DNA from 4 places in the Peribacillus sp. NPDC096448 genome. Region 4 is predicted to be linked to each of the others. Evidence: riboswitches for the same ligand, from Rfam matches in the RefSeq annotation. Region 4 holds a riboswitch; each other region holds the start of a gene.
What was found. Region 4 has a riboswitch for cobalamin ahead of ACIQ0C_RS14860 (ABC transporter substrate-binding protein). Riboswitches for the same ligand answer to the same signal wherever they lie in the genome.
Positions count from the first base shown of each region.

Region 1: linked by a shared signal. The riboswitch ahead of nikA (nickel ABC transporter substrate-binding protein) and the one ahead of ACIQ0C_RS14860 (ABC transporter substrate-binding protein) in region 4 are both predicted to bind cobalamin.
Region 2: linked by a shared signal. The riboswitch ahead of ACIQ0C_RS16780 ((2Fe-2S) ferredoxin domain-containing protein) and the one ahead of ACIQ0C_RS14860 (ABC transporter substrate-binding protein) in region 4 are both predicted to bind cobalamin.
Region 3: linked by a shared signal. The riboswitch ahead of ACIQ0C_RS17070 (ribonucleoside-diphosphate reductase subunit alpha) and the one ahead of ACIQ0C_RS14860 (ABC transporter substrate-binding protein) in region 4 are both predicted to bind cobalamin.

Region 1 covers NZ_JBIWEU010000023.1:27,295-31,631, reverse strand. Annotated here, with positions in the region: gene ACIQ0C_RS24130 (IS110 family RNA-guided transposase) at 77-901, opposite strand; gene ACIQ0C_RS24125 (IS110 family transposase) at 908-1,207, opposite strand; gene ACIQ0C_RS24120 (hypothetical protein) at 1,442-1,786, opposite strand; partial or broken gene ACIQ0C_RS24115 (translocation protein TolB) at 1,947-2,273, shown strand; cobalamin riboswitch at 3,058-3,246, shown strand; gene nikA (nickel ABC transporter substrate-binding protein) at 3,400-4,337, shown strand, end outside.
Region 2 covers NZ_JBIWEU010000009.1:209,206-213,542, reverse strand. Annotated here, with positions in the region: gene ACIQ0C_RS16790 (sirohydrochlorin chelatase) at 1-880, opposite strand, end outside; gene cobJ (precorrin-3B C(17)-methyltransferase) at 899-2,536, opposite strand; gene ACIQ0C_RS16780 ((2Fe-2S) ferredoxin domain-containing protein) at 2,551-2,919, opposite strand; cobalamin riboswitch at 3,071-3,260, opposite strand; cobalamin riboswitch at 3,461-3,656, shown strand; gene ACIQ0C_RS16775 (hypothetical protein) at 3,640-3,798, shown strand; gene ACIQ0C_RS16770 (energy-coupling factor ABC transporter permease) at 3,832-4,337, shown strand, end outside.
Region 3 covers NZ_JBIWEU010000010.1:2-4,338, forward strand. Annotated here, with positions in the region: partial or broken gene ACIQ0C_RS17060 (IS3 family transposase) at 1-115, shown strand, start outside; gene ACIQ0C_RS17065 (manganese-dependent inorganic pyrophosphatase) at 236-1,165, opposite strand; cobalamin riboswitch at 1,459-1,639, shown strand; gene ACIQ0C_RS17070 (ribonucleoside-diphosphate reductase subunit alpha) at 1,781-4,078, shown strand; gene ACIQ0C_RS17075 (ribonucleotide-diphosphate reductase subunit beta) at 4,124-4,337, shown strand, end outside.
Region 4 covers NZ_JBIWEU010000008.1:66,149-70,485, reverse strand. Annotated here, with positions in the region: partial or broken gene ACIQ0C_RS27275 (heme ABC transporter ATP-binding protein) at 2-751, opposite strand; gene ACIQ0C_RS14865 (FecCD family ABC transporter permease) at 758-1,813, opposite strand; gene ACIQ0C_RS14860 (ABC transporter substrate-binding protein) at 1,776-2,741, opposite strand; cobalamin riboswitch at 2,921-3,095, opposite strand; gene ACIQ0C_RS14855 (polysaccharide deacetylase family protein) at 3,202-3,759, opposite strand; gene ACIQ0C_RS14850 (hypothetical protein) at 3,803-4,021, opposite strand; tRNA gene ACIQ0C_RS14845 (tRNA-Arg) at 4,206-4,279, shown strand.

The DNA of each region.
Region 1 (4,337 bases), on a different contig from region 4:
GCCAAATCTTCAATTCTAAATCACAAAATTATGATTCGATAAAATCATTTATTACATAATCTTACTTTCAATCGACTTAAGCAACATTCGATACACTTACTTGCTTATCCTCAATGGCACAACCGATAGCCCAAATAAAACCAAGTAATTCTCTGGCTACTGCAACAACAGCTACTTTTCCACCTTTTCCTTTAGCAGAGATGCGATGATATTTCATATGAAGACGGTGTTGAGCTTTCCAAGCAATACGTTTTGCCTCTGGATCTTGACCTTCTTGACGTTTAAGTAATTCACCTTTAAGAGATGGTCGATGGCGATAAGACCAACAAACTTCTACTATGGAACGACGAATTTGGGAGTTTCCGGTTTTCGTAATGGAACCTTGCCAACGACTAGACCCACTCGAGTACTCCTTTGGAACAAGTCCAGCATAGGACATCAGTTGTCTTGGGTTTGAAAAGCGAGAAAACTGTCCAATTTCAGCTACCAAAGTAACAGCTGTGACTTCTGCGACTCCTCTTAATGTTTGAAGAGCTTGAATTACCGGAGCATGTTCACTTTGAAGGGCTTCTTCATGGATCTGAGCTTCGATTCGTTTCATACGATCTTCAACCTCATTGATTGCATGAAGATATTCTTGAAAAACAATACGTTGAGAAGCTCGTTCAAATGTTAATCGTTTTAACCATTCACGATGTTTTACGGACCAATTTCTAACTCCCTGCGGAGGACGTATTCCATGGCGAAGTAAGAAGTGAACAAGTCTCTGGCTAGAACTTTGTAAATCCTCACGAGCATCATGACGAGCACGAATTAAGTCTCTCAATGCTTCATGATCTTCATCTGGAACCCATACAGAAGTAAGCTCTCCAGCGCGAAGTAGCTGAGCTACTAATCTAATAGAATCTCATTTATCTGTTTTCACACGATCGCCCGATCGCTTTGGAATAAGGGAGGGTGCGACAACCATACAATCAATGTCCATAGATAGAAGAAATCGATAAATTCCATACCCAGAAGATCCTGCTTCATAACATACTAATAGACTTTCAGGCTTCCCTAACTTTTTCATCAATTTGCGAATATCCTCTGGTTTATTTTGAATAGTTCCAAGAAATCTAGGTTCACCACGACCAGAATCAGCAATCGCAACAGCAATTGAATCTTTAGATACGTCTAAACCAACAAATTTTTGAACATCCTTCATAATATAGGCTCCTTTTCGTGTGTAGCTCTACACTTGGTTTTTTATTTTTGGTAGTAACATTATGACCAAGTGCAATCTACGTTAAGCGATGGGAGCCGTTTTCGTTCATTATGACTATCGGGGCAGGATAGTTCAAGAGTGCTGTTGATCTTTGTTCAACAATTGGTCCATATTCTTGAATAACTAACGAAAGTACACTTGTCATAAGAAAGAGCTTATCAAGGTAAACTCTTTCTATTTTCCTTTTAATAACCAAAAACCAATTAATATAATTGTGATACCAATCCCTGTTCGCCAATTGGGAATTTCTTTTAGAAATATATATCCAATTGCGACACTAACTAGTATCTCCATTCCTTTAGAGACAATAAGTGAGAAGGTTAAGTTATCTACAATTTTTGTTAAAAACTTCACTCCGTATCCAATCATAATACTCGCAGACAGGAAAAGAGGTAAAAGTTTTATATAGTACCATAAAGTCGATAAAAAATTCGAGTCTATGTGCTTGGTGTGATAAGCGTAAATAGTATTAATAATTAATAAACCGCCTAACATTAATAAAAGGGCAAGGAAAATCATAAATGTTGTTCTCCAATTGAATTTGTTTCTATAATTTTGCCCAAATGCAAAATCTTTATGTATAGTAAAAATGAAGTTACTCATTAGCATGAACTGTTTTCAGAATCGCTTTTCTTAATGAACTAACGGGTGCTTTAGCTGAAGATCGGAGCTGTTTTTAAAAGATAAAATAAAACCTTTTTACACTAACCAAACTATAGAACCTGATTTGTTTGGGATTGATGCAGATTATTTTAAGTGGAGTTCTGATGGGAAGTGGGTTAGCTTTTTAATTGTTCCTACAGCTTCTTGGTCAATGGATAGCAATACGTTATGTGTCCTATTATCACAAGGAAAACACTTTCAATCAGTGGGAAAAATGTTAGGGTTTAAAGACTGGTATAAGTGGGCTCCTCTAGCCAATCAATTGGCCTATAAAGGAAGATTTTTCGTTGAAAACAAGAAGATGACGATTGCCGAAACCCCAACATCTAAACAACAAAAGGCATAAACACCTAAAGAATTTGTAGACCTCGATCTGGTATGGTTTTTACTCTTATAGTGCTAACGACCCGTTAGCCATCCATGAATCGCAAAGAATGAAAATGGTTAGGCAGTGTTAATACTAATACTGACCTTAATCCAGTCAACCCTAATCCATAGACTAATTAATTAACGCTCTCCTCTTTTTTTAAACGATTGAGCAGGGTCTTCTTAAGTATTGTCATCTTTCATTTTTAAAGAAACTTATTTTCATGGTAGTTTAAGTGAAGTCCGTCACAATCTTGTTGATAGAATAATGAAAAGTAAAAATAGTCGATTCCTTAACGTTGAACTGCACCCCAAAAAAATAGGCGACGTGTAACCCCTTGAGCGCCAATGGGGTCTTTGCTATGAGTACTTCCTGAAAGTAGTCTTATGTATGTTTCCACCTTCAAAAACATTAGGATCTTAATTTGATATAGCATAAATTTGCAATAACGAATATAATTTGTAATAGGTAAACTTTTTTTCATTTCATTTTTAAAAAGTAAATATTCCATTTCAAGAGAGTAGCAATCGTTAAACAAACAAATGTAGGAGAATGTTATATATTTGTTAGATTTTTGAGAGAACATGTATAAATTCCTTCTTACTTACTGTATTTCGTTTATAGCTAGGATTAGTAGCTGGATTTATCAAAAATTACTTAGAGATGAAACTAATAAAATGTAATGGTTTACAAATAGTTTCAACTGACTAATTTTAGAATAGACAAGTTCTAAATTTTATTATGAAGATAAGGGAAAATTTCATATTTTATTGGAATGGGTGTATTTGTTTAATTGCAAATACTTAAAAGGGAAGCCGGTGCAAAATCCGGCACGGTCCCGCCGCTGTAAGGGTGAGTCCTATGTGAAAATGTCACTGGATAATATCTGGGAAGACGCATAGAGATGATGAGCCTAAGTCAGAAGACCTGCCCGTTCTAGAGATGCTGTTAAACCTACGGGAGATAGGGAGGTGTTAGAGTGCTAGAAGACAAATTTCTTGAACTATAGGCATTTCTGACCTGATAAATTCTGGTAGGAAATGTTTTTTTTGTATTTCATATTTTTCAAATAGTTAAATTCTATAATTGAAGGTGAGAACGCATGTTTTTAAAGAAGTCTAATTTATTCCGTTCTTTTGTTGGACTGCTAGTAATATTTACAATCTTTGTTACTGGTTGCAACAACACAACAAAAGATCAAAAAAATGTATCAGATAAAGATCAACCAAAAATTGTTGCGTTTTCTTGGCCTAGAGATATCGGTAATTTAAATCCACACACGTATTTTCCAAATGAATTTTTTTCTCAAGCGATGGTATATGAATCTCTTGTTTATTACGGTGAAGGTGGGGAAATTCAGCCTTGGCTGGCGGAGAGTTGGGATATATCGAAAGATGGAAAAGAATATGTATTTCACCTCAGAAAAGATGTTAAGTTTTCTGATGGTTCGCCATTTAATGCTAAAATCGTTAAGAAAAACTTTGATACTATTTTAGATAACCGCAAACAACATGAATGGGTGGAATTAATTAACCAAATTAAAGGTACAGAAGTAGTGGGTGAATATACATTTAAACTTACTTTGCATAACTCGTACTATCCAACTCTTCAAGAACTAACTTATGTTAGACCTTTGAGATTTGTAGGAGAAGCTGCTTTTCCGGACAGTCAAAATACATTTAAGGATGGACTCAAATCTCCGATAGGTACAGGTCCGTGGGTATTGAGCGAATATAAGAAAAATGAGTTTGCTGTATTCAAAAGAAACGAACATTATTGGGGTTCTAAACCTAAAGTAGATAAGGTGGTTGTTAAAGTTATTACTGACGGCGAGTCTAGAGTATTAGCTTTTGAGAAAAAGGAACTTGATTTTATTTTTGGTAACGGGGTCATCAGCCAAGATTCATTCCAATTCTTGAAGAACTCTGGAAAATATAAAACCAAATTGTCAGAACCTACTGCTACAAGAACGCTGCTTTTTAACACAAATAACGAAGCTACTAAAGATCGTAAAGTTCGGTTAGCTCTTAACCATGCGTT
Region 2 (4,337 bases), on a different contig from region 4:
CGTGGTCGTGATGATGGTCGTGATGATGGTCGTGACCGTGGTCGTGGTCATGATGGTGATGATGGTGAGCATGTCCATGTTCCTCGACATGTTTACGATAGTTTTCCAAATCACGTGCCCCGCTTGACCTGCCTTCACTGGCTTCAATAACTCGTTCTTGCAGAATGTTCTGTAATGTTGGATGATATCCAAAATACTTCGCTAAAATGAATTCTCGATCATGATATTGCTCTTGATAGCCTTTCAGCATATCCTCCATTCTTTCCATCAACACCCCAGTGAAGAGGAAATATGGCAGCATCACTATTTTTTTTGCCCCTAATCGGATGCATCGTTCAATCCCTTCGTCAACGTGCGGGTCCGTTACACCCATGAAGGCCGTTTCGACCCATTTAACGTTTAATTTTTCCCATAATAATCGTGAAATTTTATATATATCACTATTTGCATCAGCATCACTGCCACCTCGGCCAATTAGCAATATCGCTGTCTCATAATGTTCAGAGGTCGTATCGAATCCCGCTTCCTCAAGACGGTCTGTCAGGATCGTCAATACATCATGGTGGACCCCGATCGTTTGGCCGTATGTGAATTTCACTTCTGGATACTTGGTTTTCCCATCCTCTATTTCAGCTGGGATATGTAATTTCGAATGTCCTGCATGCAACAAAATGATCGGTATGACGATGACTTCAGTAGCCCCTCGTTTTACACAATTATCAATGCCTTTGGATATATTCGGTGCCGCAAATTCCAAGAAGCACGTTTCTACTAGGAAACTCTCATCCAATGCCGGAATCATATTTTCAATAAAATGAATGACTTCTTCGTTTCCCGAAGCCAAGCGGCTTCCGTGTCCTACAAACAAAACTGCTTTCATTTACTTTCCCCCTCTTGATTAGTCTTCACAAGGCGCAGGCTCTATGTTTATTTTGGGAGCGATGTCCTGATAAGAAAAATTCTGTATCTTTTTCGAACGTTTGAAGTATTTAAAAAGCCGCTCATTTGGATGGGCATTTTGCTTATACTCCGCGACAATGTCCGTAATCAGTTCAACAAGCTGTTCCGGTTCAATGCCTTCCGCAACCGGCTGACCTGGATGGGCTGTTCTTCCAACCGGTTTAGCTCCAAGAAATAAGTCGAACTTCCCTTTTCGGAAGACAATCCCGATATCATCCATAACAGCACTGTAACACGCCATCCCACACCCATTAAAACCGATGTTCAGTTCCTTGGGCATTTTCATTCCGCCAAGCACCCGGTGTATTTCATCCGCATAAGGAATGGATTCCGCTTTTTCACCATCACAGAAATCACAGGCTTTTAATGTCAGTACATCTCCAATCGGCGATAATAAAAAGTTTGCTGATTGCAATTTCCCCGTAATGACTTCCGGATCCGTTGTCGGAATCTTTAATACGATTTTATGATTTGGCGTGTATTCCATCGTTCCCTTTTCCCCGACTACTTCCGCAAGAGTCATCATTTGTTTGGGAGTGAATTGTTTATTCGCCACACCTGGACTAACGGCAAGTTCGAATACCGACTCCATTTTTTGCTGAACAATTGGCTCAATGGATTGCTGAACGGTTTGACCCTTGACTCTTGACAGTGCTTCCATTGCCATTTCAAAGGAAGCTGGCTTCTTTTCTGGTGCTTTTGTAAGTAATCCAACTCCTACAGCGGACTCGGTTAAGTCTTCTTGATCTAATGCCCACGGTTCCGCTTCCTTTTGCAGTCGCTGATGAGGCTTCAATGTTTGCTTTTCCGAATTCAACGTATATTTTCTTTGATAGCCTCTCGGTGTGATGATTTTGTCGTCATATAAAAAGGTGGATGAATTACCGATGATGACGGTGGTCAACATTCCAATATCGTGATTCAACATATCCTTTAAATTGGTAATGACAATATCCTGCCTATCGCGATAAGCACTTTTCACCAACCCGACAGGAGTATCCGGCGAGCGGTAGCGAAGAAGAATTTTCTGTGTTTCAACAATTTGCCGGGTCCGCCTGCCGCTGCGCGGATTATACAGCGCAATGACAAAGTCTGCCATGGCAGCTGCTTCAACCCTTTTCGCGATCAGTTCCCAAGGAGTTAAATGATCACTGAGGCTGATCGTACACGAATCGTGCATGACTGGAGCCCCTAGTAAAGACGCACATGAGTTGATTGCAGAAATGCCAGGAATGACTTCAATGCCCACTCCAGTTTCTTCTTTCCAGCCTTTTTCAATCAATACTTCATAAACTAACCCTGCCATTCCGTAAACTCCGGCATCCCCACTGGAAATCACCGCCACTTTCTTTCCCAACTCCGCTTGTTTCACTGCTTCCTGTGCACGTGAGACCTCTTCGGTCATCCCCGTACTAATGATCGTTTGATCTGTAAGCAGTCCCTGAATGAGTTCAACATAAGTTTTATAACCAATGATGTAGTCACTTTCCTGAAGGGCTTCGACGGCACGTTTGGTAATTTGTTCAAAATTCCCTGGTCCAAAGCCCACGACGAATAATTTACCGTTTGTACTCATTAAGACATCTCCTTTTACGCTTTGTTCTTTGAAATACCCGTATGAGCTGGAAAATCTGGATTAGGGGTCATATCCCCGTCATTGAATTGGTAGATCATCTGTGGAACAAACCCACCATCATCGATATTATTGACGATCTGCCGGCCGAAATCGGGCGTTTCCACTCGATACCAGTTTCCTTGGGGATAGGCAATCACTACGCAGGCATCCTTACATCTTCCGTTACAGCGTGTCCTGGTTGTATGGATTTTCAGATCCAGTCCTTTTGAAGTAATTTCATCGCGAATCGCTTGGGTTACTTCTTCCCCGCCCTTTTTCATGCAGCTGCTCCCATTACAAATCAGCAGATGCGTATTTGTACCCGTCAAGTTCCAAGTAGTCATCTTCTTCCTCCTGAGTTCAGGGAAAAGGCAAAATAAAAAACCTTAACATTAAGAGTCAAGGTTTAAAAAACTATATGAATGAGGAGCTAAAGGCAAGTATGCCAAATCCCCCCAAAATCGTCATAGTCCTTCTACCTTTCCCTCCGAAAAGTATCATGCAATTTTAAAAGCAGGTTTCCTGGCTTACGCTTCATTTTACTTTGTCCCTTCCCGGCATCATGCCAGTGGCTATCGACAATTTCATCAGCGTTTACAGTAGCGGGGGCTGCATCGGATTTTCACCGATTTCCCTATTATCCCTTGCTTATTCACACAAGGGCACTTTTAAAATGAAATATTTGGTTTTATTACACATTTCTAACTAACATAATCTATCATATAACAACTTTATCAAAATTCAATAGTTTATTCCGACTGTTTAGAAAAGTTTAATAGTGTAAAACCAGTTACAATCCTTACCTCGCAACAAACTTCGGCCCGAAAAAAAAGATAGTGTAGCTGGAATTATTTCTTTATGGTACACTATACGAGAATTTTCAAATAATTACATAAGTTTCATGGTGTTGAATTTTTCGGAATTCAGCTTAAAAGGGAAGCCGGTGAAAATCCGGAGCGGTCCCGCCACTGTAAAGGGAAGTTCCATTACTTTAACTTAAATCCACTGTCAAATAAGATGGGAAGGATGTAATGGGATGATGAACCAAAGCCAGGAGACCTGCCATGAAGCGTGAAACTGTTTCAGCCTACGAGGATGGGCGTGCGGATCAGGCAGAATGGCCCATGGTTGGTTCATGCTGCAAAATTCCTGTTCATTACGCACTTCTTTCCTTTGGGAGAAGTGCTTTTTATTTTGGGCGCCGCTTTTCTTCTCAAGATTGATCAGAAAAATTATAAGTGTTGAAAGGAGAAAGAATGAAAAGGACCAATTGGAAAACTATTTATTTTGTCATTTTACTGCTTTTTGTTCCAAAACGGGCATCGGCCATGCATATAATGGAGGGCTTTTTACCCATAGAATGGGCTATATTCTGGTGGGGTTTGACGCTTCCATTTTTAATCTTGGGTTACCGGTCCATTAGGTCCAAAGTAAGGGAAAACCCAGAAACAAAAATGATACTTGGCCTATCGGGCGCATTTGTATTTATATTATCGGCGCTAAAGATTCCTTCCGTTACAGGAAGTTCTTCGCACCCTACCGGAGTTGGTTTGGGTTCCATATTATTCGGACCATTGGCCATGAGTGTCGTTGGCTCCATCGTTCTGTTATTTCAAGCTGTTTTACTGGCTCACGGAGGATTGACGACATTAGGCGCCAATGCATTTTCCATGGCCGTTTGCGGACCGTTCATTGCATACTTTGTCTTCAAGGGCGCAACTAAATTGGGGTGGTCTTTTTCACTTGCCGTATTTTTGGCAGC
Region 3 (4,337 bases), on a different contig from region 4:
TTTCAAACAAGAACTTGAAGATTATATCCATTATTATAATCACCGACGAATCAAAGTGAAATTAAAAGGCATGAGCCCAGTAGATTACCGGGTTTATGCCCTCAAGGTTTCCTAATTAAATAAAGTGTCTAACTTTTTGGGTTCACTTCAAACACCCTTAATGGATGGTTGAGTCTCTTTTTGCATGTACAGAAAAAGGGTGCCCATGTATTTAATGAGCACCCCTTTTCCTGTATTATTTGCTGAATACGTCCGTTAAGACCGGCACGATTTGTTTTTTACGCGATACAACGCCTTCCAAGACGGCGATGTTGTTGTTCAATGAAACGTCGTATGCTTTTTCCACTGCATAAGCCGCTTTACCAAGAGCCAAGGCAACGGAATCATTAGTCAAGATATCCGTTACGACGAATAGGAACAAGTCCAATTCCTTCACAGCAATGACCGCTTCAATCGCGGCTTCCAATTCCGCTTGCTTAGCAAGAACTTCGTTCGGATCAACAGCATTGACCTGTGCTATCTCCACTTTAGCCATTCCCATGGAGAATTCCTTTGCATCAAGAGTGATAAGCTGGGCAATCGTTTTATCGCTCAAGTCAGCTCCCGCCTTCAACATTTCCAAGCCATATGTTTCGGCGTCAACTCCCGCAATGGCAGCCAATTCCATTGCTGCTGCAACGTCTTGCTCCGTGCAAGTCGGTGATTTGAACAATAAAGAATCGGAAATGATGGCAGACAGCATAAGACCTGCGATTGCTTTAGGAACTTCAATGCCGTTTTCTTTATAAATTTTATTTAAAATGGTTGCCGTACAGCCAACTGGTTCCGCACGGTAATATAAAGGATCGCTTGTTTCAAAGTTAGCGATACGGTGATGGTCGATAACTTCCAGCACACGGACTTGGTCAATATCTTCAGCACTTTGCTGGCGTTCGTTATGATCGACCAGGATTACGCCGTCAGCTTCCCCTGCAACTTTTTCCACAAGACGGGGAGCGTCGAATTTGAATTGGTCCAATGCATATTGAGTTTCACCATTCACTTCACCCAGACGAACTGGTTCAGCGTTGATACCTAACTGCTTTTTCAGATCCGCATAAGCGATTGCCGAACAGATTGTGTCTGTATCCGGGTTTTTATGTCCAAAAACTAATACTTTTTCCAAGATTTTATCCCCTTTTTCATAAATATTTTTCCGCGAATCCCCTCACCGCAATAAGGGAGAGCCACCTTTACTAGACACTTTATTTTAACACAAAATCCCGTAAAATCAGCGCTTGAATTATCCTTTCCCCAATAAAATCTTTCATTCCTTGACTCTCTGCCATCACTTTGTCAATAGATAAGGGTTGGTTTTTTTCAAATATATTAGTTGAATTATCATCGTATATGGCTTACGATAATATAAGCAGAAATACTAGATATTGATTACATAAACAATACCAATAACTATATATAGAATTTATTATAATCCAAGGTGCCAGTGATGGCTGAAAAGGGAATCCGGTGCAAACCCGGAACTGTCCCCGCAACTGTAAATGTGACGAAATGAGAAAACCACTGTATAGCTCTTTATACGGGAAGGACTCAAAGTAGGATGATCATGAGTCAGGAGACCTGCCTTGAATTTTTCACGTTTCTTATTCTTCGGGGATTGAGATGATGAAACGATAGTATAACGGCCATTTTTTCATGGCTCTTTTATTCTATCGTTTGATCCGCCTCAATTCTTTGGGCGGTTTTTTTTTATTTTAGCGGAAGTTACCAAGGAGGATTATTAATGACTCAAACATATAACTCTACCATAAGTGAAAATGACACAGAAACGAAATCCATCCAGCTTGAGACGTTATCGAAGGAATTCGAAGGCCGTCTCGATATGGAAAAGTTCAAAAAGCGTTTTACAAAATGGCTTGATCGCAAAAGTGACTCAACCGAAGAACAGGCATCAAAAAAACTGATTCAGCTCGCTCTTGAAGGTGTGGATATCGATGCTCCGGATTGGACGTTCGTTGCTGCAGCAGAACTGTTGAATACAATGTATAGGGATGCACAAGCCAATCGAGGTTATGAAGGCAAGAGTTATGGCCCATTCTATGAGCTGATCACGGAACTTTCCCAGCTTTCGGAAGGTCAGCGTTATCCCATTTATAAACCAGAACTGCTATCTTCATATACGAAAGCGGAAATTGAGGAATTGGGTTCGGTGATCGACCCGGAAAAAGATAAATTATTCTCTTACATAGGCATCTACTTATTGAACGACCGCTATCTAGCCCGCCCAAAAAAGGACAAGGTCTACGAACTTCCACAAGAACGTTTCATGATCATCGCAATGGAAATCATGCGAATGGAAAAAACGGAGCATCGCCTGCAACTTATAAAAGAAGCATACTGGGCCATGTCCAACCTTTATATGACCGTTGCGACTCCTACACTCTCCAATGCAGGTAAAACACATGGGCAGTTAAGCTCTTGCTTTATCGACGCAATTGAAGATTCCATTGACGGAATTTACCTATCAAACTACGATGCGGCAAAAGTATCTAAATTCGGCGGCGGTGTCGGCCTTTACGTTGGTAAGGTCCGCTCACTTGGTTCTGATATCCGGGGTTTCTCTGGAAACAGTTCCGGTACGACGCCCTGGATTCGACTATTCAACCAGACAGCTGTAAGTGTCGATCAATTGGGTCAACGTAAAGGTGCCATCGCGATTTACTTGGATGCCTGGCATAAAGATATCATGAGCTTCCTCGATTTGAAGACACAAAACGGGGATGACAGATTAAAAGCCCATGACATTTTTACAGGTGTTTGCATTCCCGATTTATTCATGGAGGCTGTACGCGACAGAAAAGAATGGTATCTTTTCGATCCGCATACCGTTAAGCAAACCCTTGGATTTTCACTTGAAGATCTTTATGACGAGAAGAAAGGCGAAGGAAGCTTCAGGAATCATTATGCACTTGCAGTCGAGGCCGCAGAAAATGGCACACTTCCAAACTATAGCTTTGAAAAAATCAATGCGATGGACATCATGAAAAGCATCATGATTTCTCAATTAGAAGAAGGCGTACCGTATATGTTCTACCGCGATGAGGTGAATAGGAAGAATCCGAATAAACATAAAGGTATGATTTATTGTTCTAACCTTTGCACGGAGATTGCCCAAAACCTAAGCCCTTCGACGATCACGGATGAATATGAAACAGAAGATGGAGATGTTGTTGTCGTTCGTAAAAGCGGCGATTTCGTTGTCTGCAATCTTTCATCCATTAACTTGCCCCGAGCGGTGGGCAGCGATGTTTTGGAAAGATTGATTCCCATTCAGATCCGTATGCTGGACAATGTCATTGATGTGAATAATCTTCCTGTCAAACAAGCATCCATCTCGAACAAGCGTTACCGGGCAATTGGTTTAGGAACGTTTGGATGGCATCATTTACTTGCCACAGAGAATATTTATTGGGAATCCGATGAGGCTGTTCACTATGCAGATGCTTTATACGAAAAGATCGCTTACTTAACAATCAAGGCATCCAACGAATTGGCCAAGGAAAAAGGATCTTACCCATATTTTGAAGGTTCAGATTGGCATACAGGGGACTATTTCGAACTGCGTGACTATACAGATCAAAAATGGCTGGATTTAAAAGCAGACGTGCAGGAGCACGGGACCCGTAATGGATATTTAATGGCGATTGCCCCCAATTCATCGACAGCCAAAATCGGTAATTCAACGGATGGAATCGATCCTTTGTATGAAATTGAATTTTACGAAGAAAAGAAAAACTTCAAATTCAAGGTGACCGCACCAGGCTTGACGCCAAATACGTATGAATATTATAAAAAGACGCGATTCAATTTGGACCAACTGGAAAGCATCAGGCAAAATGCGGCCCGCCAACGCCATATTGACCAAGCAATCAGCTTTAATCTGTATGTACACAATACAATCAAAGCGAAGGTTCTCTTGGATATCCATTTAACGGCATGGGAAAGCGGGTTGAAATCGACGTATTATGTTCGTTCGACTTCTTCCGAATATGACAATGCCTGCGAAAGCTGTTCAAGTTAACGACAATCATGACCCAGTAATCTATTCTTAAAGGAGTTTTCACGAATGACCAATCATATCAAAAAAATTCGGATGCTCGAACCGACGCATCCAACCAAGGCAACCGGTGTTTTCAAAGGAGAAGCTTCAGGCTTCCTCCTTTGGAACGATATTCAGTATGAAAAATTCTATGATACCTATACACAGCTCATCAATAACTTTTGGAAGCCTTCGAGCGTGAACATGATTCAGGATAAAAAGCAGTGGGGCGAATTGGATG
Region 4 (4,337 bases):
GTTTCGGAAGGGCGGGATGTGGATGTTTTTCGATCGTCGTATGATATACACCCTGAATCCGTTCCTGTTGGAGCACTTCATTCGGCACATCTACAACCTGAATCTGCCCTTTCTCAAGCAGCATAAGCCGATCACAATATAATCCAGCCAAATTCAAATCATGAAAAATTGAAATAACGGTCAACTTCTGCTCTTTTGCCATTTTCCTCATTAAATCAAGAAGATCTTTTTGATAGGAAAGATCCAAATGGTTCGTAGGTTCATCCAAAAAAAGGATTTCCGGCTCTTGGGCAAGGGCCTGTGCCAGGAGGACCCTTTGTCTTTCCCCTCCTGATAATCGATCAAAATGAAGATCCTGAAAATCAGCTACTCCCGTTTGTTCCATTACCCGCTGGACAGTCGATTCATCTTCTGCGGACCAACTATGGAACCATCCTGATTGATGGGCATATCGCCCAAGTGAGACCGTCTCTTTTACTGTATAGGAGAAAGCTAATGAGGAATGTTGAGGGAGCACGGCAATGACCTGTGCAAGTTGTTTTGACGAATAATCCTTCAAATCCCTACCGCTAATCCGTACGCTTCCGCCTTTATAATCGAGCACCCCGCTAAGCATACTTAAAAGCGTCGTTTTCCCGCTGCCATTAGGACCAAGAATCCCGAATAATTCCCCTTTATGTACATCAAAAGAGACAGCGTCCAAAACAGCTTTGTTGTGATATCCGCCTGTTAACCCTTTTACTTCAAGCATCCGTTTTTACCCTTCTCTCCGTCTCTTTAATAAAATCAGCGCAAATGCAGGTGCCCCAATAAGTGAGGTGATCACCCCGATCGGCAGTTCCGATGGGGCGATGATCGTTCGTGCTACAAAATCCGCCAATATTAAGAATCCGCTTCCTATCAATAATGACAACGGAAGCAAATGTTTATGGTCAGGTCCCCAAATCTTTCGGACTAAATGAGGAATGACCAATCCTACAAACCCAATCGCCCCTGAAACGGCAACGGCTGCCCCTGTCAATGTCGAACCGGCTATCAGGATCCACATTTTCCGCCGCTTGACATTCACACCTAAGTGTTTTGCCCGGTCTTCCCCGAAAGTCATCGCATTCAATTCACTTGTATTCATGATCAAGGTCAGCGAACCAATGATAAAAAACGGCATAATGATTGCGATATAATTCCACCCGCGCATAGAAACGCTTCCCATCAGCCAGCCGATGATTTGTCTTAATTCATCACCCGTCAGCGCAATCATCAATGAAATGAAGGCACTTAAAAACGAGCTGAAAATGATTCCCGTTAAAATGATCGTTTCCACTTTCATCGATCGATCCATTTTTTTTGCAAAAGTCAATACGCAGAGCATCGTGAGCACTGAGCATAAGATGCTCAATGCCGGAAGAGTATATAAACCGATGAATGGCAGTGATATATTCAAGAATATTGTCAATACGGCGCCGACCGATGCTCCTGATGAAATACCTAATGTGTAAGGATCAGCGAGCGGGTTCCGGAGCAGTCCCTGAAAAGCCGCACCCGCAATCGCAAGTGATGCCCCAACCAAACCCGCAAGCAATACACGCGGCAAGCGGATGTTCATCACGATATTCGTCAGCATCACATCCGGATCGGCAGAAATCGGCAAGTGGAAAATCTCCTTGCCGATTATTTGTAAAAGTACGGAAATCGGTACTGACACCGAACCAAAGGAAATGCCTATCGTCATTGCGAATAACAAAATGAACAACGCAATCAAATAAGCAAACGTCCATTTAGTTGTCAAATTGGTTCGGATAGACTGATTTGGCAAGTTCCTCTACTCCCTCTATTAAGCGCGGACCGGAACGGGTCACCAAGTCAGAATGGACATCAAAAACTTGGCCATTTTTAACAGCATTTACGTCTTGCCATCCTTTTCGGCCCGTCACTTCACTTACTGAATCTTTCGTATAATAACCATACGTTGTAATGATGACATCAGGATTTGCAGCAATCATCGACTCTTCATCAATTTTTGCCCAACCGTCCAATTCAGCAGCAGCATTATCCGCTGAAATAATATGAAGCATCTCATTCATGAAAGTATTTTTTCCAGGTGTGAATATTTCTGGTGAAGGCGAAACTTCCACTAAAACGGTCTTCCTATCCTCTTCCTTTACGGATTTGGCTTTTTCCTGGATATCCTTGAGCTTCGTTTTCATATCCGCAACGATTTCATTTGCCTTATCATGTTCTCCCGTTGCCTGTCCAATCATTTCAATAGACTCATAGACTTGGTCAAAGCTTTGTGCATCATTGACTACGAGAACATCTATTCCAGCATCCTTAAGCTGCTGTAAACCCTCATTTGAATTATGGGCACTTGATGCATGCGCAAGAACAAGGTCAGGCTTCATCGAGACAATCAGCTCCGTGTTCATTTCCATTCCGCCAACTTTTTCAATTTCTTTCGTTTCTTCCGGGTAGTTATCATTGTCGGAAACACCAACGACCTTTTTTCCCAAACCAAGTGCAAAGACCACTTCCGTATTACTTGGTATCAACGAAACGATTTTCTTCGGCTTTTGTTCTATCGTTACTTTTTCCCCAGTTGCATCTTTAATCGTAATCGGGAAAGCTTTGTGTTGAGCATGGTTCGTTTGCTGCTTTTCTTTTCCTTCATCAGTAGTGTCACTGCAGCCGACCATCATGCCTGCAACAAGCAACATCAACAATATCAGACCAAAAATCTTCTTCATTTTCATTCCCCACAATCTTTTCATTTAATTTCTTCCACCTAATAAAGAAAACGTAATCCTGAAAGATGCCCCCAAAACGAAAAGCACCTCCCGTTAAACGGAAGATGCTTGCATGGCAACAATAATCAATACGGACTCTTTCTTAGGGTCTGCCACACACCTTCCCATCCGCGTAGGTTACAGGTGTACGAATTCTGGCAGGTCTCCTGGCTCATGGTCATCGTCAACGGTACCTTCCCATATCTCATACAGTGGTACACAGCCGTCAGCTCCCATATACAGTGGCGGGACCGCGCTGGCATTTCACCAACTTCCCTTTTAAGTCATTAAGACACCAAAATCGTTCATATGTATATAATTTTCACTGCCTTCATTATACACCATGTAAGAATCGATTATTATATGATTTTTCTGAACGAATACGAAATGACCCTTCCACCTTCAATGCTTTGACGCATTTTCAATCAGTGACGCAAACCCATCGACTGATAACCCGGGTGAAATCCGAACTCGATGCAGGGCACGCATCCCTCGGTCCCTTGAAGCCCCCCATGTTCGGTAGTGACTGCCATCTTGTATCAGCTTCTTCTGATCGCCTGAGACTCTCTTCGTTATACAGGGCAACCGGATAGGAAAGCACTGTCGTGTCCTGGTCGGGGATATGGTCGATTAACTCCTTCGACTGAACCATTTCCGCTTCTTGCTGCTCTGCCGTCATGCGGTTCAGTTCCAAATGGTTGATGGTATGGCTTTCGATCGAAATCCCACCCTTGCTCATCTCCAACATTTGATTTTCAGTCAGGTGATGACCTTTATCAACGGACTTCCCGATCATGAAGACATTTGATTTCATATCATTTTCTTTTAATATCGGGAAAGCCTCCGTGTAGTTATCTGAATAGCCATCATCAAAAGTAAGCCAGACACACTTCTCACTTGGCATCCGATTCCCGGTTAAGAAGAGGAATGCTTCTTCAGGGGATAATGTACAGTAACCATTCTCCCGAAGCCAAGCCACCTGTGATCGGAATTCCCCCCTTGGAACCCGAAGGCCATTACCTTCAGAAATACTGTGATACATCAATATCGGGAGCTGGACCGGGGACTCGCCCGTTACCCAGTCTCCCGTAAGATTTGGCCCTCGGATCTTGCCCGGTCACATCTACAGCTGCTTTGGCCACTTCAATGTCATCTTCCGCAATCAGTGCAGCCGTCTTTGTGCCTATCCCCTCTAAAATCCCTTTTGAACATCCAGGTAAAATCAAACCCCCACAATGCAACCATCCATTCTCCTGATTTTAAACTAGTGGATAATAAAGCATTCCATTTAATGAAAAAAAGGGAAACTCGGGAACTTAGCGGCCTGCTAAACATTTTGATGATTTTTTTTCATAAGTATGTGCTATTAGCTTGAAAAGTTTGCCTATAAGAAATATAATAAATAAGTCGTCGACTTTTATATATGTCCCAGTAGCTCAGCAGGATAGAGCGACAGCCTCCTAAGCTGTAGGTCGTAGGTTCGATTCCTATCTGGGACGCTAAAGTATGGAAGACCCTGTTATAGTGCGGTTAAAGCCGTGTTGTAGCAGGGTTTTT